3 regions of the Paenarthrobacter sp. AT5 genome follow, and region 3 is predicted to be linked to each of the others. Evidence: riboswitches for the same ligand, from Rfam matches in the RefSeq annotation. Region 3 holds a riboswitch; each other region holds the start of a gene.
What was found. A riboswitch is a leader RNA that binds a small molecule or an ion and turns the genes downstream of it on or off. The one in region 3 is predicted to bind S-adenosylmethionine.
Positions count from the first base shown of each region.

Region 1: linked by a shared signal. The riboswitch ahead of RI444_RS19160 (DUF1737 domain-containing protein) and the one ahead of RI444_RS14270 (aminotransferase class V-fold PLP-dependent enzyme) in region 3 are both predicted to bind S-adenosylmethionine.
Region 2: linked by a shared signal. The riboswitch ahead of RI444_RS06640 (homoserine O-acetyltransferase MetX) and the one ahead of RI444_RS14270 (aminotransferase class V-fold PLP-dependent enzyme) in region 3 are both predicted to bind S-adenosylmethionine.

Region 1 is NZ_CP136441.1:4,115,442-4,121,561, forward strand. It holds gene RI444_RS19150 (aromatic amino acid ammonia-lyase) at 1-1,372, opposite strand, end outside; gene RI444_RS19155 (NtaA/DmoA family FMN-dependent monooxygenase) at 1,375-2,703, opposite strand; SAM riboswitch class IV at 2,870-2,983, shown strand; gene RI444_RS19160 (DUF1737 domain-containing protein) at 2,996-3,262, shown strand; gene RI444_RS19165 (rhodanese-like domain-containing protein) at 3,259-3,669, shown strand; gene RI444_RS19170 (O-succinylhomoserine sulfhydrylase) at 3,673-4,881, shown strand; gene RI444_RS19175 (hypothetical protein) at 4,891-5,493, shown strand; gene RI444_RS19180 (glutamate--cysteine ligase) at 5,548-6,120, opposite strand, start outside.
Region 2 is NZ_CP136441.1:1,458,038-1,464,157, forward strand. It holds gene RI444_RS06625 (CPBP family intramembrane glutamic endopeptidase) at 1-398, shown strand, start outside; gene RI444_RS06630 (VOC family protein) at 532-1,170, opposite strand; gene RI444_RS06635 (bifunctional o-acetylhomoserine/o-acetylserine sulfhydrylase) at 1,406-2,722, shown strand; SAM riboswitch class IV at 2,882-2,997, shown strand; gene RI444_RS06640 (homoserine O-acetyltransferase MetX) at 3,013-4,152, shown strand; gene RI444_RS06645 (hypothetical protein) at 4,139-4,552, opposite strand; gene RI444_RS06650 (ATP-binding protein) at 4,829-5,929, opposite strand; gene RI444_RS06655 (SGNH/GDSL hydrolase family protein) at 6,012-6,120, opposite strand, start outside.
Region 3 is NZ_CP136441.1:3,096,433-3,102,552, forward strand. It holds gene RI444_RS14260 (ribosome small subunit-dependent GTPase A) at 1-1,083, shown strand, start outside; gene hisN (histidinol-phosphatase) at 1,140-1,952, shown strand; SAM riboswitch class IV at 2,134-2,247, shown strand; gene RI444_RS14270 (aminotransferase class V-fold PLP-dependent enzyme) at 2,279-3,688, shown strand; gene RI444_RS14275 (class I SAM-dependent methyltransferase) at 3,807-4,610, shown strand; gene RI444_RS14280 (metal-dependent transcriptional regulator) at 4,637-5,347, shown strand; gene RI444_RS14285 (MFS transporter) at 5,368-6,120, opposite strand, start outside.

The DNA of each region.
Region 1 (6,120 bases), 1.0 Mb from region 3:
CCGTCAGGGCCTCAATGGCGAGCAGCTTCTCCACGGCGTCCACGGATTCCTCCAGTTGCTGCAGGGCGAGCGGCGCGAGGGTTGAATGGTCTTCGACGTCGGCGGACAAGGTGGGTGCGCCAAGGGTGGCCGGCGCTGCCAGGAATTTCAGTTCGGCGAGGAGCCCGGCCGCCGAGTACCACAGCAGCCCCGGCAACTCTTCCTGCACCAGGCCGGACCCGGCCGCGGCGGCAAGATGCTTCGCCCGGATGGCACGCTGCGGCGGGTAGAGCTTGGCGATCCTGCGTTCACTCGGAATGCCCACGTGGGCGAGCGCCAAGCGCAAGCCCTCGAAGGCCAACGCCAGCTGCATCGGCTGGAAGTTGCCCCCGGAGACCATCTGCCCCGATTCGAGGTCCACCAGCGGATTGTCACCCCTGCCGTTCAATTCCACGTCCAACGCTGCCGCCAACTGCCCCACCGAGGCCCTGAACGCCCCGTGCGTCTGAGGCGCAGCCCTGAAGGACAGGGGGTCCTGCACGGAAACTTCCGGCCGTACATCTTCCAGCCACCCGCCGCTCAACAGGCGGCGGACGGCGGCGGCCGATTCCCGTTGGCCGTCCACGGCCTTGGCCGATTGGATAGCCGGCGAGAAGGGGCTGAGGTTGCCGCCGCCGTCGTACCTTGCGATGGTTTCCAGGGAGAGGGCGAGCGCGACGTCCGCAAGCCGGGCCACATGCCGCAACCTCAGCAAGGCGAGGGTGCCGGCACCTACCGAATAGGCATTGGCGCTGACGAGGGCCAAGGCCTCACCGGCGTGGAGCGTGAGGGGCTGAAGTCCGGCGTCCGCGAGGGCCTTGGCGCCGGGCACCAGGACGCCGGACGCGTCAAGCGCTTCTCCCTCACCGATCGCGACGGCGGCGACGGCGGCCAGTTGGGTGAGGTCGGAAGAGCCCACCGAACCTTCGGCCGGGATGGCGGGGTGGACGCCACGGTTCAGGAGGTCGGCGTAGAAGCGGGCTGTTTCGGGCCGGACGCCGGAGCCGCCGCGACTGAATCCGACCAGGCGGGCGAGGATCACGGCACGTGCTTCGGCGCGGCTCAGGTAGGGTCCCACCCCGCTGTTGTGGTACCTGACCACCTGCACTTGGTAGGCAAGGATGGAGCCTTCCTCAACAGCGGTATCGCGGCCGGACCCCAGGAGGGTGTTGAGGCCGTAAACCCGCTCGCCGGAGGCCGCCACGTGCTCCACGACTTCCCGTGAACGGCCGATCAAAGTCAGGGCATCATGGTTGAGTTTCACGTGGCAGGAGTCGTCCGCCGCCGCCATGGCGATGCTTTCTGCATGCACTGGCGCCGTCCCGATCAGCAGCACCTTCGACTCCGGAAACATGGTCAGAAATCCAGGAGATTCTGCCGGAAACCGCCGTTGCCATAGCTTTTCCTCAGCAGGCCGCGGCGACGAAGTTCGGGAGTCAGTTTGTCCAGGACCCCATGCACCGTCACCGGATCGACGAACCCGGAAAACAGGAAGCCGTCACCGCCCACGGCCTCGCCCGTCTCCTCGAGGTAGTCGGCGATCTCTCCGGCGGTCCCGATGATCGAATCACCGGCGCCGCCGCTGCGGGCCTGCAGGATCTGCCGCAGCGTGGACCCGGGAGGAGCCGCTTTGGCGAAGTGTTCCAGCGTTCCTTGGTTACTGTTGGTGCTCAGCTCGGGGAGGGGCTGATCGAGGTCGAATTGCTTGAAGTCGATCACCGAAAGGTAGGAGATCGAGTTGAGCTGGCTGTCGATGTCCCGCTGCGTCAGCTCCTTGCGCCGTGCCCGCAGTTCCTCCCCCTCCGCAGCAGACCCCACCACGGTGGGCTTGAGGACAAAAAGTACCTTGACGTCGTCGGGATTCCGTCCTGCATTTGCGGCTTCGGCACGGATGGAATCGCGGTAGGCCTTCATCCCGTCGACGCCCCGGGCCAGGGCGATTGCGACGTCGGCGTGGCCACCCGCGAACGCCTTGCCCCGGGGCGATGCACCGGCCTGCACCAGTACGGGTTCCTCGGGAAGGGGTGCCGTATTCAGCGGACCCCGGACCTTGAAAAACTGCCCGTCGTGGTTGATGGGATGGACTTTGGTGTGGTCCGCAAACCGGCCTGCCTCCACGTCCTCCAGCACGGCGTCCGGTTCCCAGCTCCGCCAAAGCCGCCGGACGACGTCGACGAATTCCTCCGCCTTCTCGTAACGCAGGTCGTGCTCGATCTGCTGGTCCAGTCCGTAATTCTGCGCGGCGAGGTCGCTGCCGGAGGTCACCACGTTCCAGCCGAGTTGGCCCTCGGAGAAATGCTGCAGGGTGGCAAGGAGCCTGGCCGCGGTGAAAGGCGGGTAGAAGGACGCGCTGATGGTGGGCACAATGCCGAGGTGTTCCGTCGCGGACAGCAGGTACGGCACCAGGGCCAAGGGATCGTGCTTCGGAGCGAAGGACGCGTGCGCGAGCGACACTTCCGCGGTGCCGCCGTACGTGTCCGGGACGGTGAGTGAATCTTCGATGATGAACAGGTCCAGCCCCGACCGTTCAAAAGCCCTGACCGCCTCCTGGTAGAGCGCAGGCTTCTTCCAGTCATAGCCAAGGCTGTAGCCGGGAGTCCCCCAGCCCTGGACACCGAATCCATGGCCCACGAACCATCCGAAATGCAGCATGGGCTTGAGTGTAGAACTGCTCTGTCCGTTCACCGCGACCTGATTTCATGCGAAGTTACAGGGGGTCGTATTGCGTCAATTATGCTCCCGTGACGTCTTAAATGGTCCAGTCCCGGCGGCCGGTCCGGTTACGCAACATGACGACGGCGGGACACCCGCCACATGCGTCGCAACGGCCGCGGATGTTATTTTCTTCTTGAGTAATGAGTACCAGCGCCAAGCCCTGACTTGCTGGTCGGCAACCCTCTCCCGCGGCGGGGTGCCTCAGGTGACTACTCGGCGTATTCGACACTTCGAACTGCAAGCGTGACTGAGGAGCACATTAATGCCTGAACCCATCGAAGAGAGACTTTCCTACCGTTTGATCACGGGCCCGGACACCCGGGACTTCTGCGAACGGATCAGCAACGCCCTCGCTGAAGGCTACGTCCTGCATGGCAGCCCGTCGGCCACCTTCAACGGAACGGACGTCATCGTGGCACAGGCAGTGGTGTTGCCTGCCGCCGTCGCCAGCGCGGATGCCGCCGTGGCCAATGCCGTGGATGAGCTGGAGAACTACGAGGACGAGGCAGCATTCGAGGGCCACGCATGAGCTACGCCGGAGACCTGACCCCGCAGGATGCCTGGGCGAAGCTGCAGGACGGTGCCATCCTGGTGGACGTCCGCACCGAGGGCGAGTGGGCCCACATCGGCATCCCCGACACCAAGGCCACGGAAAACGATCCCCTGTTCATCCAGTGGAACCTTGCAGGCGGCGTCCCGAACTCCCGCTTCATCGAAGACCTGCAGCAACAGGCACCCGAGGGAGACGGCGTTGAGCTTGTGTTCCTTTGCCGGTCCGGCCAGCGCTCCATTGCTGCGGCCATCGCCGCAACCCAGGCAGGTTTCACCGCCTACAACGTCCTCGAAGGCTTCGAAGGTGAACCGGACCGTTACGGCGAACGAACCGTCAACGGCTGGAAAAACCGCGGCCTGCCAACCAACCTTGGAAACGAATAAGAAGTGACTTTCAACCCTGACGCCGCCGGCTGGAATCCAGACACCCAAGCCGTTCGCGGTGGCCTTGACCGTACCAATTTCCAGGAAACGGCGGAGCCCGTCTTCCTCAACTCCGGCTTCGTCTACGAGTCGGCTGCAGCTGCCGAGCGCGCCTTCACCGGAGAAGACGAACGATTCGTCTACTCCCGCTACGGCAACCCCTCCGTTGCCACCTTCCAGGAGCGGCTGCGTCTCCTTGAAGGCACCGAAGCCTGCTTCGCGACGGCGTCGGGCATGTCCGCAGTCTTCACCGCCCTTGGTGCCTTGCTGGGCGCCGGCGACCGGGTGGTTGCCGCCCGCTCGCTCTTTGGCTCCTGCTTCGTGATCCTCAACGAGATCCTGCCGCGGTGGGGCGTGGAGACGGTGTTCGTAGACGGCCCCGACCTGGACCAGTGGCGCGCTGCCCTCTCCGAGCCCACCACCGCGGTGTTCTTCGAGTCCCCCTCCAACCCGATGCAGGAGATCGTGGACATCGCAGCCGTCAGCGAGCTCGCGCACGCCGCCGGGGCAACAGTGGTGGTGGACAACGTCTTTGCCACTCCCCTGCTCCAGCGCTGCGGCGAGCTCGGCGCCGACGTCATTGTGTACTCCGGCACGAAGCACATCGACGGCCAAGGCCGCGTACTGGGCGGCGCGATCCTGGGCACCAAGGAGTTCATCGAAGGCCCGGTCAAGCAACTCATGCGGCACACCGGGCCGTCATTGTCCGCGTTCAACGCGTGGGTGCTGACCAAGGGCCTGGAGACCATGGGCCTGCGGGTGAACCACAGTTCCGCCTCTGCGCTGAAGATTGCCGAATGGCTGGAAGATCAGCCTGCGATCAACTGGGTCAAATACCCCTTGCTCACATCCCACCCGCAGTATGAGCTGGCCGCCAAGCAGATGAAGGCCGGCGGTACCGTGTTGACGTTCGAGCTTTCGCCGTCGTCCGGCCGCTCCGCCAAGGAAGCCGCGTTCGCTTTGCTCGACGGGTTGCGGGTCATCGACATCTCCAACAACCTGGGCGACTCGAAGTCGCTCATTACCCACCCGGCTACCACCACCCACAGGGCCATGGGACCCGAAGGCCGTGCAGCCATCGGGCTCTCCGACGGCGTGGTCCGGTTGTCCGTTGGGCTCGAGGACGTCAACGACCTCATCCTGGATCTGGAGAAGGCCCTCAAACAGGTCTAATCTCATGCCATGAGGCATCCATACCGCCGCGCGGGGGCTGTCATTGTTGCGGGTTCGGTCGTGTGGCTGGCGGGAATATCTCCGGTGCCCCGCGTCTATACCACCCACGATCCGGCCGAGCGTTTGAGGCTGCTTCTGCGGGGTGAGCGGGGATGGGTGACCGGCCACCACGTGGCCGCAGCCGGGACCGCGGCCGTGCCGATTGGATTCGCCGCCTTGGCACGGGCCATGCCTGACGCCAAGGCCAAGCACTGGGTAGAGGCCTCGGCTGCGGCGCTCCTGGCCGGAGCTCCGCTGTTTGTGTACAGCCTGTCCCGGAGGGCGTCGGACCTTGAACGGTTTGCGTATCGTCGCGGCTCGAATGTTCCGTTCCTGGGCTACTCATGGCTGCACATCGCCGGCCTGGCCGCCCTCGGCACCGGCTTGCTGCGATCGCCGGCAGAGCGCTGGGTGGGGCTGACGGCCAGCAGTGCTGCGGTACTTTTCGCCGGCATCCTGCTCAAGGCCAAGGACATTCCGCCGTTCGTCTTCTACGTTACGGAGGCGACTGTGGGAGGGTACCTGATGGTGTGGGATCCGGAGCCTCCCGCGGGCGACCCCGCGGTTGGTTGAGTTCCCGCAGTGCTGAGTTCCCGCGGTTGGCTGAGGTCCCGTAGTGCGGAGTTCCTAGGCCCGGCGGACGCGTGCCAGCACGGGATCGGGATCCTTGATGGCACCTCCCGGTGTGCCGGAGACGGTGACTTTGACGGCATGCCCCACCACGGCACCCAACGCCTCTACACTGGGCGGACTCCCTGCGGGGCTTTGGCCATCCCGTTGGCGGCTGTTGAAGCGTGCCGCAGCTTCCCGTTGCTGATGGGCGCCGTTTCCGCGCTTCAGGATGTCCGCTAAGCCTGCTTTCACCAGTTCCAGTTCGCCCTGCTCGGCCAACACGGGGGTCAAGTACTCCATCAACGCCCACACCACGCTTGTGGCCGGTTCGGGACGGAATTCGCCAAAGTCAAGAAGGTCACCGCGCAAACCCATGTTGCTGGCTTGGAAACTGGCCATGCGCAACAACGCCGTCGGCACCGAGGCGGGTTCAACGCCGTCGAGCATCTCCCGGGTGGCCGTCTCCACCAAAGCCCGCACCAGCACGGCAATCAAGGCCGCATCCTCCGAACGCAGGCAGACGTCGGCAACCCGGACCTCCACTGTGGGGTGGTCCCGGGAGAGGCGGGCGTCAAAGTAGATCATGCC
Region 2 (6,120 bases), 1.6 Mb from region 3:
TTGGCCTGTATGCCGCAGGCCGGGCGCTGGGCATCACCACGGCGATCATACCCAGCGGCTTGGACACGTACTGGTGGACCGTGCCTGTGCTGGTGCTCTCCGCCATCCGCCACGGGATCGTCGAAGAAGTCATTGTGGTGGGCTACCTGCTGGACCGTTTCGGCAAGTTCGGGTGGAGCACAGCCGCGGCAATCGTGGTCAGCGCGTTGCTGCGGGGCAGCTACCACCTCTACCAAGGGTTCGGTCCGTTCATCGGCAACGTGGTCATGGGCTTGGTGTTCGCGTGGCTTTATACCAAGACCAAGCGCGTGTTGCCGCTGGTGATAGCCCACGCGCTGCTGGACATCGTGGCATTCGTCGGCTTCAGCCTCTTTGGGAAGGCCGTGGGGCTGGGCTGACCGGGTAGGCGTAGGGCCGGGAGGCCTGTGGGCCTGGAGGCCCGGACCCGCCCCTTAAAGGTATTCGGCCGCCATCGGTGGGTGACGTCATTGGCACCCGCTGATGGCGGCCGAAGTATTGTGTGGAACAGCGTCAGATGGTGACGGCTCCTGCGGCGGTTTCGAAAGTGACGGACATGATGCCGGGGGTTCCGTGCGGTGCCATCCACTGGACGGCGACGTCCTCGAGCGGCTTCTCCACGGGTTCACCCAACCACTCGGTCACGCGCTCTGCGGAACCGGCGATGGTGAGGCTGGACATCTTGACGTCGCTCTCGTAAACCTTGGACGGGTGCAGGGAGGGGTCGCCTTCCCACTTGAGCATGTACGGCACTTGCGGGTCGGCGATCAAGCCGAGGATGCCGATCTGCTGCCACACGAGTTCGCGGCCGTCCGGGAACTTGCGGTTGCCCGGTACTGCGGAGCGGCCGAGGCGTGCTTCGAACGGGGCAAGGTCGTCAACGGCGACGCACCAGCCCATCCATCCGCCGCCGGCTGCCGAGCGTGCCCGGACTGCCTGGCCAAAGGGTGCCTTATCCGAAGCGGGGTGGTCCAGGACCTCCACGACTTCAAGGTATTTGCTGTCCGCCAAGGGAATGATCATGTTCCGGGTGCCGAAGCGGGGGTGCACTCCGCCCCGGACTGCGTCCACTCCCAGTGCTGCGGAAATTCGTTCGGTAGTGGCCAGGAGGCCATCTTTTTCACAAGCGTAAGAGACGTGATCCATGCGCATGGCTTCATCTTGGCACTTTGTGATTCGGGTCTCAGCTAAGTCGTGCCTAACTAAGGTGGGATGTTACGGCGTGCCCTGAGGCGTGGCGCCGACCCCGGCCCTGTCGCGTCGCGGAAAGACCGAAAAATACTGTCTTCGTCATAAAGGTGGGTAATTCCGTGCCGGCTTCCTAGACTGGCCGCAGTTCCAAGCACTCCCCGTTACTAAACCCATGCGCTACGAAGAGGAGCCAGTCATGTCCCAGGGATGGTCTTTCGAAACCCGCCAGATCCACGCAGGCCAGGAGCCGGATGCTGCAACCGGTGCGCGCTCGTTGCCGATTTACCAGACCACTTCCTTCGTGTTCCCCAGTGCTGAGAGTGCCGCCAACCGGTTCGCGTTGGCGGAACTGGCTCCCATCTACACCCGCATTGGCAACCCCACCCAGGACGCAGTGGAACAGCGCATTGCGAGCCTTGAGGGCGGGCTCGGGGCCCTGTTGCTCAGCTCGGGCCAGGCGGCGGAGACTTTCGCGATCCTGAACATCGCTGAGGCCGGCGATCACGTGGTGGCGAGCCCCAGCCTGTACGGCGGAACCTACAACCTCCTGGCGCACACCCTGAAGAAGTTCGGTATTTCCGTGACCTTCGTCGAGGATCCGGACAACCTGGAGCAGTGGCGCAACGCCGTGCAGCCCAACACCAAGCTTTTCTTCGGCGAAGTTGTTTCCAACCCCCGCCAGGACGTGCTGGACATCGAAGGCGTCGCCGCGGTTGCCCATGAAGCGGGTGTCCCGCTGATCGTGGACAACACGCTTTCCACGCCTTACCTGATCCGTCCCATCGAGTGGGGTGCGGACATTGTGGTCCACTCGGCTACCAAGTACCTGGGCGGCCATGGTGCTGCCATTGCCGGGGTGATCGTGGATTCCGGAAACTTCGACTTCAGCCAGGACCCGGAGCGCTTCCCGAACTTCAACACTCCCGACCCCAGCTACAACGGCCTGGTCTACGCCCGCGACCTCGGCAAGGACGGCGCCCTCGGCGCCAACCTTTCCTACATCCTGAAGGCCCGCGTCCAGTTGCTGCGCGACCTTGGTTCCGCAGTATCGCCGTTCAACGCCTTCCTTATTGCCCAAGGCCTGGAAACCTTGAGCCTGCGGGTGGAGCGTCACGTGGCCAACGCCACCAAGGTGGCCGAATGGCTTGAAGCCCGTGACGACGTCGAAGCGGTCGCCTATGCGGGCCTGCCGTCAAGCCCCTGGTACGACCGTGGCCGCAAGTACGGTCCCCGCGGCACGGGAGCCGTTGTTGCCTTCACCATCAAGGGTGGCGTCGAAGCCGGCAAGCGCTTCGTCGATGCCTTGGAACTGCACTCCCATGTGGCAAACATCGGTGATGTCCGTTCCCTGGTCATCCACCCGGCGTCGACCACCCACAGCCAGCTGACCGCGGAACAGCAGGCTGTTGCCGGAGTGAACCCGGGCCTCGTCCGCCTGTCCGTGGGAATCGAGCACATCGATGACATCATTGCCGATCTCGAGGCAGGATTCCGCGCGGCAAAGGGTGCCTGAACCCGCCTGACGTGCGTCGCGGCGGGCCGCCCGGATTGAGGATTCTTCGCCGGGCGGCCCCTTCACGTGCGCGTTCGTGAACTAAAACGCCCTGAACCGTCATACTGCTGTCACATTCTTCGCCAGAACGGCCGTTCTCTTCCTAAACTCTAGGTGTTAGGTCATGAGTGCCAGCGATCAGCCCCGGCTTGCTGGCCGGCAACCCTCCTCCGCGGTGGGGTGCCCCGGGTGAGGACCTGGCCGGCCGCAATAACGGCGGCGGGCAAGCGCGAGGTTTAGGTGTCAAAGGAATGACCATTACTGCTACATCCCTTCCCACGTCGGAAGAACAGGACGGAACCGTCAAATACGCCCGCGTGGGTTCCCTGGAGCTGGAAGCCGGCGGGTTTCTCCCGGACGTTGTCCTGGCCTATGAGACCTGGGGCAAGCTCAATGCCGACGCCTCAAACGCCGTCCTCGTGGAGCACGCCCTGACGGGTAGTACGCATGTTGCACGCGGCGCCTCGGACGAGGAAGGCTGGTGGGAGCAGCTCGTTGGCCCGGGCGCAACGATCGACACCAACAGGTTCTTTGTCATTTCCATCAACATCGTGGGCGGCTGCTACGGCAGCACAGGGCCGTCGTCGCAAGCCCCGGACGGCAAGCCCTGGGGCTCCCGTTTCCCACTGGTGACCCTGCGCGACAGCACAGTGGCCGAAGCCCGGCTCGCCGACGCCTTGGGGATCCGGCAGTGGCATGCAGTGCTGGGCGGCTCGATGGGCGGGGCGCGCGCCTTGGAATGGGCAGTGACCTTCCCGAACAGGGTGGAGCGCTGCGCCGTGATTTCCGTAGGTGCCTACAGCACCGCGGAGCAGATCGCGTTTGCGCAGGCACAGACGCTCGCAATCCGCCAGGATCCGAACTTCAACAACGGTGACTACTACCATGGCCCGGCACCTGAAACCGGCCTTGCCTTGGCGCGGCGGATTGCCCACATCACGTATCGTTCCGCGCTGGAGCTGGACCTCCGCTTCGGCCGGGAAGCGCAGCCGCAGGAGAAACCGCTGGCCGCCGCCGTGCTGGGGGAGCGGGGGCGCTACCAGGTGGAGAGTTACTTGGACCACCAGGGCACCAAGCTGGTGCGCCGCTTCGATGCCAACAGCTACATCGCGATCACCGAGGCCCTGATGTCCCACGACGTCAGGCGGGGACGCGGCCCGCTCAAGGAAGCGTTGTCCCGGGCCACGGCACAGTTTTTTGTGGCGGCCGTGAACTCCGACCGGCTCTACTTCCCGGCACAGTCGCACGAACTCGCCGAAGCCTTGCCGGGCGACGTCCCGGTCCACATCATCGAAGCCCCCATCGGGCACGACGGCTTCCTCACGGAGATCGGCCAGCTCGCGGGCCAGCTGGGCGCAGCCTTCTTTGCCGAAGACTTCAGCCGTTCATGATCTCGCCGCGCTGCTTCATGTAGTCCTCCATGGCGATCTCGCCGTTGCTGAACTTCGCGTCCAGCTCTGCGAGCTTCCGCGCCCGGTAGCCCTGCGGCGCAGAGCCTCCACTTGCCGGGGGCGGCACCTGTGGTGAAGCGCCCGACGGCGGTACCTCCGGCGGCGTTGCATCAGCCGGGCCGATGTCGGCGGGTCCCGTCGGATACCCGGGGTAGTTCTGCGGCGGATAGGCCTGGCCGGGGTAGTTCTGCGGCGGGTAGCCTGGCCCGGGAAGGTTCTGCGGCGGGTAGCCACGGAAGCCGTCGTTATGGATTCGGCGCGCCTTGGACCGGTTGTACATGCGGATTCCAACTGGAATCACCCATGAGCAGACGATGATCCAGAAGATCAGATTGTTCACAGTGGAGCCCTCCTAGGTCCTATCCCAGCTTAGCCCCGTCGCGTCAGGGCTTCGCCGCCGCGGCAGCCCAACCATCAAACCTCCAGGTTGGGGAGCGCCAGACAAACCAAAAAGAGAACTACTTTGCCGACGTGAGTAGGGTCCAGAGAGCTCCGAACGCGAAAAATGATCCCATCAAGATGTATACGAAGCCCAGGCCCTTGATACGAGCCTACACCGATGACTTGTTTTGGCAGCCTACGGGATCGGGCTCGGCGCACTAGTACCGTGAGATGACTAGTCTGTGTTCAGATTGCGCAAATACTGTCGAAGGCCCGGTATCGCGAAATCGATCTTCCCGTGGCCGGCAGGTTCCACCAGGCCGGCGGCGAGCAGGCGCGAGCGATAGTTGGCGACTAGATTGGTCTTTGCCTTCAGCCTCTCTCCAAGGTCTCCGGCGATCGAAGGACCGTCATCCTGCGCCATTGCGCGAAGGAACTGGAGGTCCTTTGCCGACACGGTTGAGAGTGCGGCTTCGATGACCGTGCGGGCATTGCGCCTGTGGGCGGCCTGTACCGCGCGGTCCGCCTCGGCATCTGTCAGCGTGCCGTTGTTATTTTCCGCTTCGCGCCAGAGGAAGTAGCCGACGAGCTGGATCAAGAAGGGGTAGCCACCGGTCGACTCGGCTGCCTTTTGGACCAGGTGGGGCGGGACACGGAAGCCGGCGGTGGCGAAGATGGAGGCGAAAGACCGTTCAACGTCGCGGATGCCCGCCGCATGGAGGTCGATTTTGTCGGCCCGGCGCAGGAACGTGGCAACGCCTTCATTGAGCAGGTCGGATACGGCTGCAGGCAGTCCGGCGAATACCAGGCCGATCGGCATCCGGTCCTGGATGAAGTGCTGGACGCTGGCCGCCAATTGAGCGAGTTCGTTGCGGTCGGCGGCGTGGATTTCATCCACCGTGATGATCAGGCCGGTGTGTTTGTTGTCGAGGATGTGGAGAAGTTCTTCGCCGAGCTTGCGCCATGCTACTTGGCGTTCGGGTGCCAACTGGGTGGTGATGCTGAATCCTGCGGCGCCGATGGCGGTGATCCGCCGGTTCTGCGGACCGCTGCCAAGTTCCTGGGTCAGGCTGAGCATTTCCTCGCCGACGCGACCCATGAAGCCTTCCGTTGCAGTCTCCGCGATGACTGCCCAGCCTTCTTGGCGGGCGGCGTCATGGACCTCCCCGAGCATCACCGTCTTGCCGATCCCGCGGGCTCCGGTGAAGATCGTGAGCAGTCCCGGTGCCCCGGAACCAAGCCGCAAACCGTATTTGAACTCATCAAGCAGGCCTGACCGTCCAATGATTTCCGGAGGAGTTGCTCCTGCTGAGGGCCTGAATGGATTCTCGATCATGTATCAAGCTTATGAGTCGTTGTGAGTTTTGTGAGTTTGGCGCTCCTGGTGAGGCTTATGAGTTTTGTGAGTATCCTCATGGTCAGTTAGCACTTGAAACGGGACCCGGCGTCGGGCGCTTTGGCGTGATGCCGTCCCCGGAAGATTGGTGCCGTAACCTGCGGATGACCCACGGAACGAAGTACTCGCGG
Region 3 (6,120 bases):
GATGTCCGCATCCGTCCGAACAAGAAGGGTTCCAGGCCCCGCACCAAGGACCGTCCCAGCCACGACGACGCCGTGGTGGGACGAATCATCACGGTCGACCGCGGGCGCTACACGGCGATCGTGGGCGAGGACTCTGACAACGAACGCGTAGTCATTGCAGCCAGGGCCCGCGAACTCCGCCGCACGCCGGTGGTTCCGGGCGATTTCGTTGCCTTGGTGGGCGATGTCTCCGGCAGCCCCGATACCCTGGCGCGGCTGGTCCGCGTCGAAGAACGCCGGACCCTGTTGCGTCGCAGCGCCGATGACACGGACCCGATCGAGCGGGTAGTGGTGGCGAACGCCGACCAGCTGGTAGTGGTGGTGGCCGCGGCCAACCCGGAGCCGCGTACAGGTTTCATCGACCGCGCCTTGGTGGCAGCCTACGACGCCGGCATAGAGCCGCTGCTGCTCATCACCAAGGCGGACGTCAAGGATCCGGCGGAACTTCTTTCGAACTACCTCAGCCTGGACTTTCCGGTCATCATCAGCCGCACGGCGGATTCACAGGCATCCGGCATCGATGCCCGCTCGGACGACGGCTTGTCCGCCCGGCTCGACAGCGAAGCGGTGTCCCGCCTGCGGGACCACCTCGATGGAAAAGTGACCGTCATGCTGGGGCACTCCGGCGTCGGCAAGTCCACCATGGTCAATGCGCTGACGGGCGCGGAACGGGCAACCGGCGGAGTCAACGCCGTGACGGGCCGCGGCCGGCATACTTCATCGTCGGCCCTGGCCCTCAAGCTGGCCGACGCTCCTTCGGGCAGCTGGATCATCGATACTCCCGGCATCCGTTCCTTCGGATTGGCCCACGTCGACCCGGACCGGATCCTGCACTCCTTCCCGGACCTCGAGCCCGGTACCGAAGACTGCGAACGGGGCTGCAAACACGACGCCAACGCCGTCAACTGCGGACTGGACGCCTGGGTCAACGAAGGGCATGCCGGACCTTCCGGCACCGCAAGGCTGGCGTCCCTGCGCCGGCTCCTCGGAGCGGACCCACGCCTGGAGGCGAAGGAAACCAAGGAACTCGGCACCGTCAACTGAGACGGGAAAAGCACCACTTCCCGGGTGCAGGGATTGTTTCGCGATAGTTTGGTGGCATGACCCAACCCGTTTCCAGTTACAACGATGACCTGCGGCTGGCCCACGTCCTGGCCGATTCGGTGGACGCCCAGACCATGGACCGGTTCAAGGCCCTGGACCTGCAGATCGAAACCAAACCCGACCTGACGCCGGTCACCGATGCGGACAAGGCCGCCGAGGAAGCCATCCGCGGCCAGCTCTCGCGTTCGCGTCCCCGCGACGCCGTGCTGGGCGAAGAGTTCGGCAGCAGCGGCCATGGATCGCGGCGCTGGATCATCGACCCCATCGACGGGACGAAGAACTTTGTTCGAGGGGTGCCGGTGTGGGCGACCTTGATCGCCCTCGTTGACGAGGACGAGCCCGTGGTGGGTGTGGTCAGCGCGCCGGCACTCGGCAAACGCTGGTGGGCCGCCAAGGGCATGGGAGCCTACACAGGGCGGTCCCTCGCGTCGGCCACCCGTTTGAAAGTCTCCAATGTCTCTTCGTTGGCGGACGCGTCACTGTCCTTCTCGAGCCTTTCGGGATGGAAGGAGCGCGGAAACCTGGACGAATTCCTTTCCCTCACTGACGACGTCTGGCGGACCCGCGCCTTCGGGGATTTCTGGTCCTACTGCCTGGTGGCCGAAGGTGCCGTAGACATCGCCTGCGAACCGGAACTAAACCTGTACGACATGGCTGCCTTGGTGCCGATCGTCACGGAGGCCGGCGGCAGGTTCACCTCGCTTGAGGGCGAAGACGGCCCCTTCGGCGGCAACGCGCTGGCCACCAATTCCATCCTCCACTCAGAGGTCCTGAAGCGCCTCAACCCGGAGATCGACGATCTCCTTTAGCGCGCTCCGGCAACAGCCGAACCGTAATGCTGCGAATAATCGACGGCGACAAACCCACTTCAGGGTGCCATCGCCGTCGATTATTCGACCAAAACGGGATTCGGCTCTCTCCGTAACAAACCGCTTAACAAACTCCTCCCGCTTTGAATCGTCCACGGAAGGTGTCCTAGTCTCTTCTACAGGTCACGAGTGCCAGCGCTAAACCCCGGTTTGCTGGCCGGCAACCCTCCATTCGCGGTGGGGTGCCCCGGGTGACGACCAGGCCGGTCCGGAACGGATACGGCAAGCGCGGATCCCTTGGAGGGGTCCTTCTTGAGTGAGGTCCCATGAGCACTGTTACGTTCGATTCCACCGTCCTGCCCGCTTTCGGAGATGACCACGCGGCCCACGAAGCCCTCGCAGCGCGACCGCTGGCCGCCGTCACAGGAGCAGAGCTGCAGGCTCCCCTGATCCAAGGGGGCCACGTCAGGTACGCAAACCTTGACTACGGAGCGTCGGCCCCGGCACTGACCATCGTCTCTGCCTACTTGAATGAAATCCTGCCCTATTACGCCAGTGTGCACCGTGGCGCCGGTTACGCATCCCAAATCAGCACGTCCGTCTATGAAAACTCGCGGAACATCGTGCGGGACTTCGTTGGCGGCCGGCCGGATGATTCAGTCATCTTCACCCGCAACACCACCGATTCGCTGAACCTCCTCGCCGGATGCCTCCCCCAGCTTGACGGCGCACCGGCCGGTGAAGTGCTGTACCTCGACATTGAGCACCACGCCAACCTGCTTCCCTGGCAGGGCGTACCGCACCGCAGCGTCATCGCCTCCCCCACGTTGTCTGCCACCATCGCCAACCTGCGCGATGAATTGAGCCAGGGCGGAATATCCCTGCTCGCTGTGACCGGCGCTTCCAACGTCACCGGCGAAATCCTGCCGATTGCAGAGCTCGCAGCGTTGGCGCATGAGTTCGACGCGCGGATCGTCGTCGATGCAGCCCAGCTCGCCCCGCACCGGCGCATCAACATTTCCGAGAGCGACGTGGACTACGTCGTCTTCTCGGGGCACAAGCTCTACGCGCCCTTCGGCGCAGGCGTCGTGGTCGGCCGTCCCGATTGGCTCGACGCCGGAACCCCCCACCTTGCCGGCGGCGGCGCCGTTCGTGAAGCGCGCCTGGATTCGGTGAGCTGGGCAACTGGTCCGGCCCGGCACGAGGGCGGCTCCCCCAACGTCCTGGGGGCAGCCACCTTGGCGCGGGCTACCCAGGTGCTGGCCGGCTTGGACCAACAGGACTGGCACAACCATGAGGTGGCAATCCGATCCTTCCTGGTTGAGGGCTTGGAATCCATTGAAGGGGTCACCGTCCACCGGATCTTCAGTGATTCCACCGACACCATCGGCGTCGTCAACTTCTCCGTTGAAGGCTTCGACGCGGGACTGGTGGCGGCTTACCTGGCCGCCGAGCACGGCGTGGGCCTGCGCGATGGCCGTTTCTGCGCCCACCCGCTCCTGAAGCGCCTCGGCTTGCCGTCCGGTTCACTGCGCGCCAGCTTCGGCGTCGGCTCCCGGCTTGAGGACGCTGCCAGGCTGCTGGCCGGCATCCGGCAACTGAAGACCACCGGACTTGGCTGGGATTACGTCGTGGACGAGGGCCGTTGGGTCCCCGCAAACGATCACCGCAGCTACCCGGAGTGGGCGCCCAATACGCCCGGAACCGCCGGGGCCGCTCCCTGCACCGTGGACTAGGAGCCTTCCCGGCCTTGGCGCCACGTTGCTGCGGTAGATTCTTTGGGTATCCCTGACTACTGCCGCTGAAGGAGTCCCCCGCGTGTCCACGCGTTCAAGCAACGAATCCGGAGGATCACTGCCCTCCGGCCTCCCGGTTTCTTCCGGAGGTGCCGGACGCGCCGGACGCGCCGGCGGCCCAAAGCTGCACGCGCACCGACGTCGGGAGCTGGGGCAGAGCTTCCAGGACGGCGGCGAACATTATGATCGGGTCCGCCCCGGGTACCCGGCGGATTCCGTCGATTGGCTGCTGCCCCCGAACGCACGGACCGCAGCCGATATTGGCGCAGGGACAGGCAAATTCACAACACTGCTGCTCGACCGGGGCCTGCAGGTCAGCGCCGTCGACCCTTCCGCGGACATGCTGGACCAGCTGCGGAAGAACTGCCCGCAGGCGCACGCCGTTGAAGGTACTGCCGAAGTGACGGGACTGGCGGACTCAGTTTTCGACGTCGTCAGTGTCGCCCAGGCCTGGCACTGGTGCGATCCGCTCAAGGCAAGTACCGAGATTGCCCGGATCCTCCGTCCGCACGGAACGCTCGGCCTCATCTGGAACCAACTGGACACCTCCGTGGCCTGGGTTCATCGCCTTTCACGCATCATGCATGCCGGTGATGTCCATAAGCCGGGGTTCCGGCCAGTGGTGGGCCCGGAGTTCGAGAACCTCGAAAGCCACGTCACCAGCTGGCAGGACGCAGTGTCCCCCGAGGACATCATGGAACTGACCAAGTCCCGCAGCTACTACCTGCGCGCCAATCAGGCCACCCGGGAGAAAGTGATGGGCAACCTGGAGTGGTACCTCTACGAGCACTTGCACCATGCCCGCGGCGAGCTCCTCGCCTTGCCGTACGTGACGCACACCTGGCGGGCCCGCAAGGCCTGAGCCGGCGGCCACGGTAGGCTTGGAACGTGAAGACCAGCACGCCCTCCTCCTCGATCGAGGACTACGTCAAGGTCATCTACTCCTACACGGAGTGGCAGGACAAGCCGATCACTTCCTCGCAACTTGCCCAGCGGTTGGGGGTTGCCAACTCGTCGGTGTCCGAGATGGTCCGCAAGCTCAAGGACCAGGGCCTGGTAGACCACCAGCCTTACAGCGCCATTCGGTTGACCCCTGAAGGCATGCGGCTGGCACTGTCCATGGTGCGCCGGCACCGGCTGATTGAGACGTACCTCGTTGAAGAACTGGGCTATAGCTGGGACGAGGTCCACGATGAAGCCGAGATGCTGGAGCATGCCGTCTCCGACACCTTCATCGAAAGGATGTCCGCGAAGCTCGGCCATCCCGTGCGGGATCCGCATGGTGACCCGATCCCCGCGTCGGACGGATCGGTGGAGTTGCCGCATGCCTACCGCCTGATCGAACTCGACGAGGGCCATTCCGGCCGTATCACCCGCATCAGCGATGAGAATCCCGATTTGCTGCGCTACTTGGCCGCCGAGGACATTTCCCTGGATGCCCGCGTGGAAGTGGTGGGGCGCAAGCCCTTCGGAGGGGCCTTGGTGGTCCGCGTGGGCAGCGGGTCCGCCCGGCGCGAATTCGACCTTGCCGACGAAGTAACCTCAGCACTCTGGGTCCAGAGCACAGAAACCCACGAAGGCTGTGTCCTCACGCGCTGACTCAAGCGGGCACCTGGCGGTCAGCCTGGCTGGTGGGCCGTGCCGCCGTCGTCGGCCGCTTTTCCGCCTTCGCTGCCCGAAGCATCCGCCGGCTGTCCCCCCGCAGGAGGTACTTCGTTCCGGATTCCGACGGCGGAGGCCAGGCCACCCAGGAAGAACAGTCCCGCTGTGACCCAGAGAGCGGCATAGAGGCCCTCCCTGGTGAAAGCGGGACCGACGATGAGACCTGCGAAGGCAATACAAATGAGGCCGGCTATGCGGGCCACTGCGTTGTTGACGGCAGATCCTATGCCTGCCTCCTCCGTTGGCACAGCACCGAGAATGGCTGCGGTGAGCGGTGCAACCAAGGTGGCGAGCCCCACGCCGAACACCACTTGGCCGGGGAAGACCTGCGTCCAATAATCCAACGGTTCCTGGATGGACAGCGACATGAGGAACCCGGCACCGCACAGCAAAGGGCCCGCCGTCATGAACCACCGGGGCCCGTGCTTACCGGCCAGTCCGCCGAAGTACGAGGCAGCCAGCATAAGGATCACGGTTCCGGGCAGCAGGGCGATCCCCGCCGTCGTGGCACCCATGCCGCCCACCTGCTGAAGGTAAATGCCCAGGACGAAGAATCCCAGGGAAATGGCACCGTAGATGGCCAGCGTGGCCAGGTTGCCCCAGCCGAAATTCCGGATGCCGAACAGCCGCAGCGGCAGCATGGGTTCTGCGGTCCTGTTCTCATGGAGCAGGAAAAGCACCAAGGCGAGGGCGCCCACCACCAACGGCAG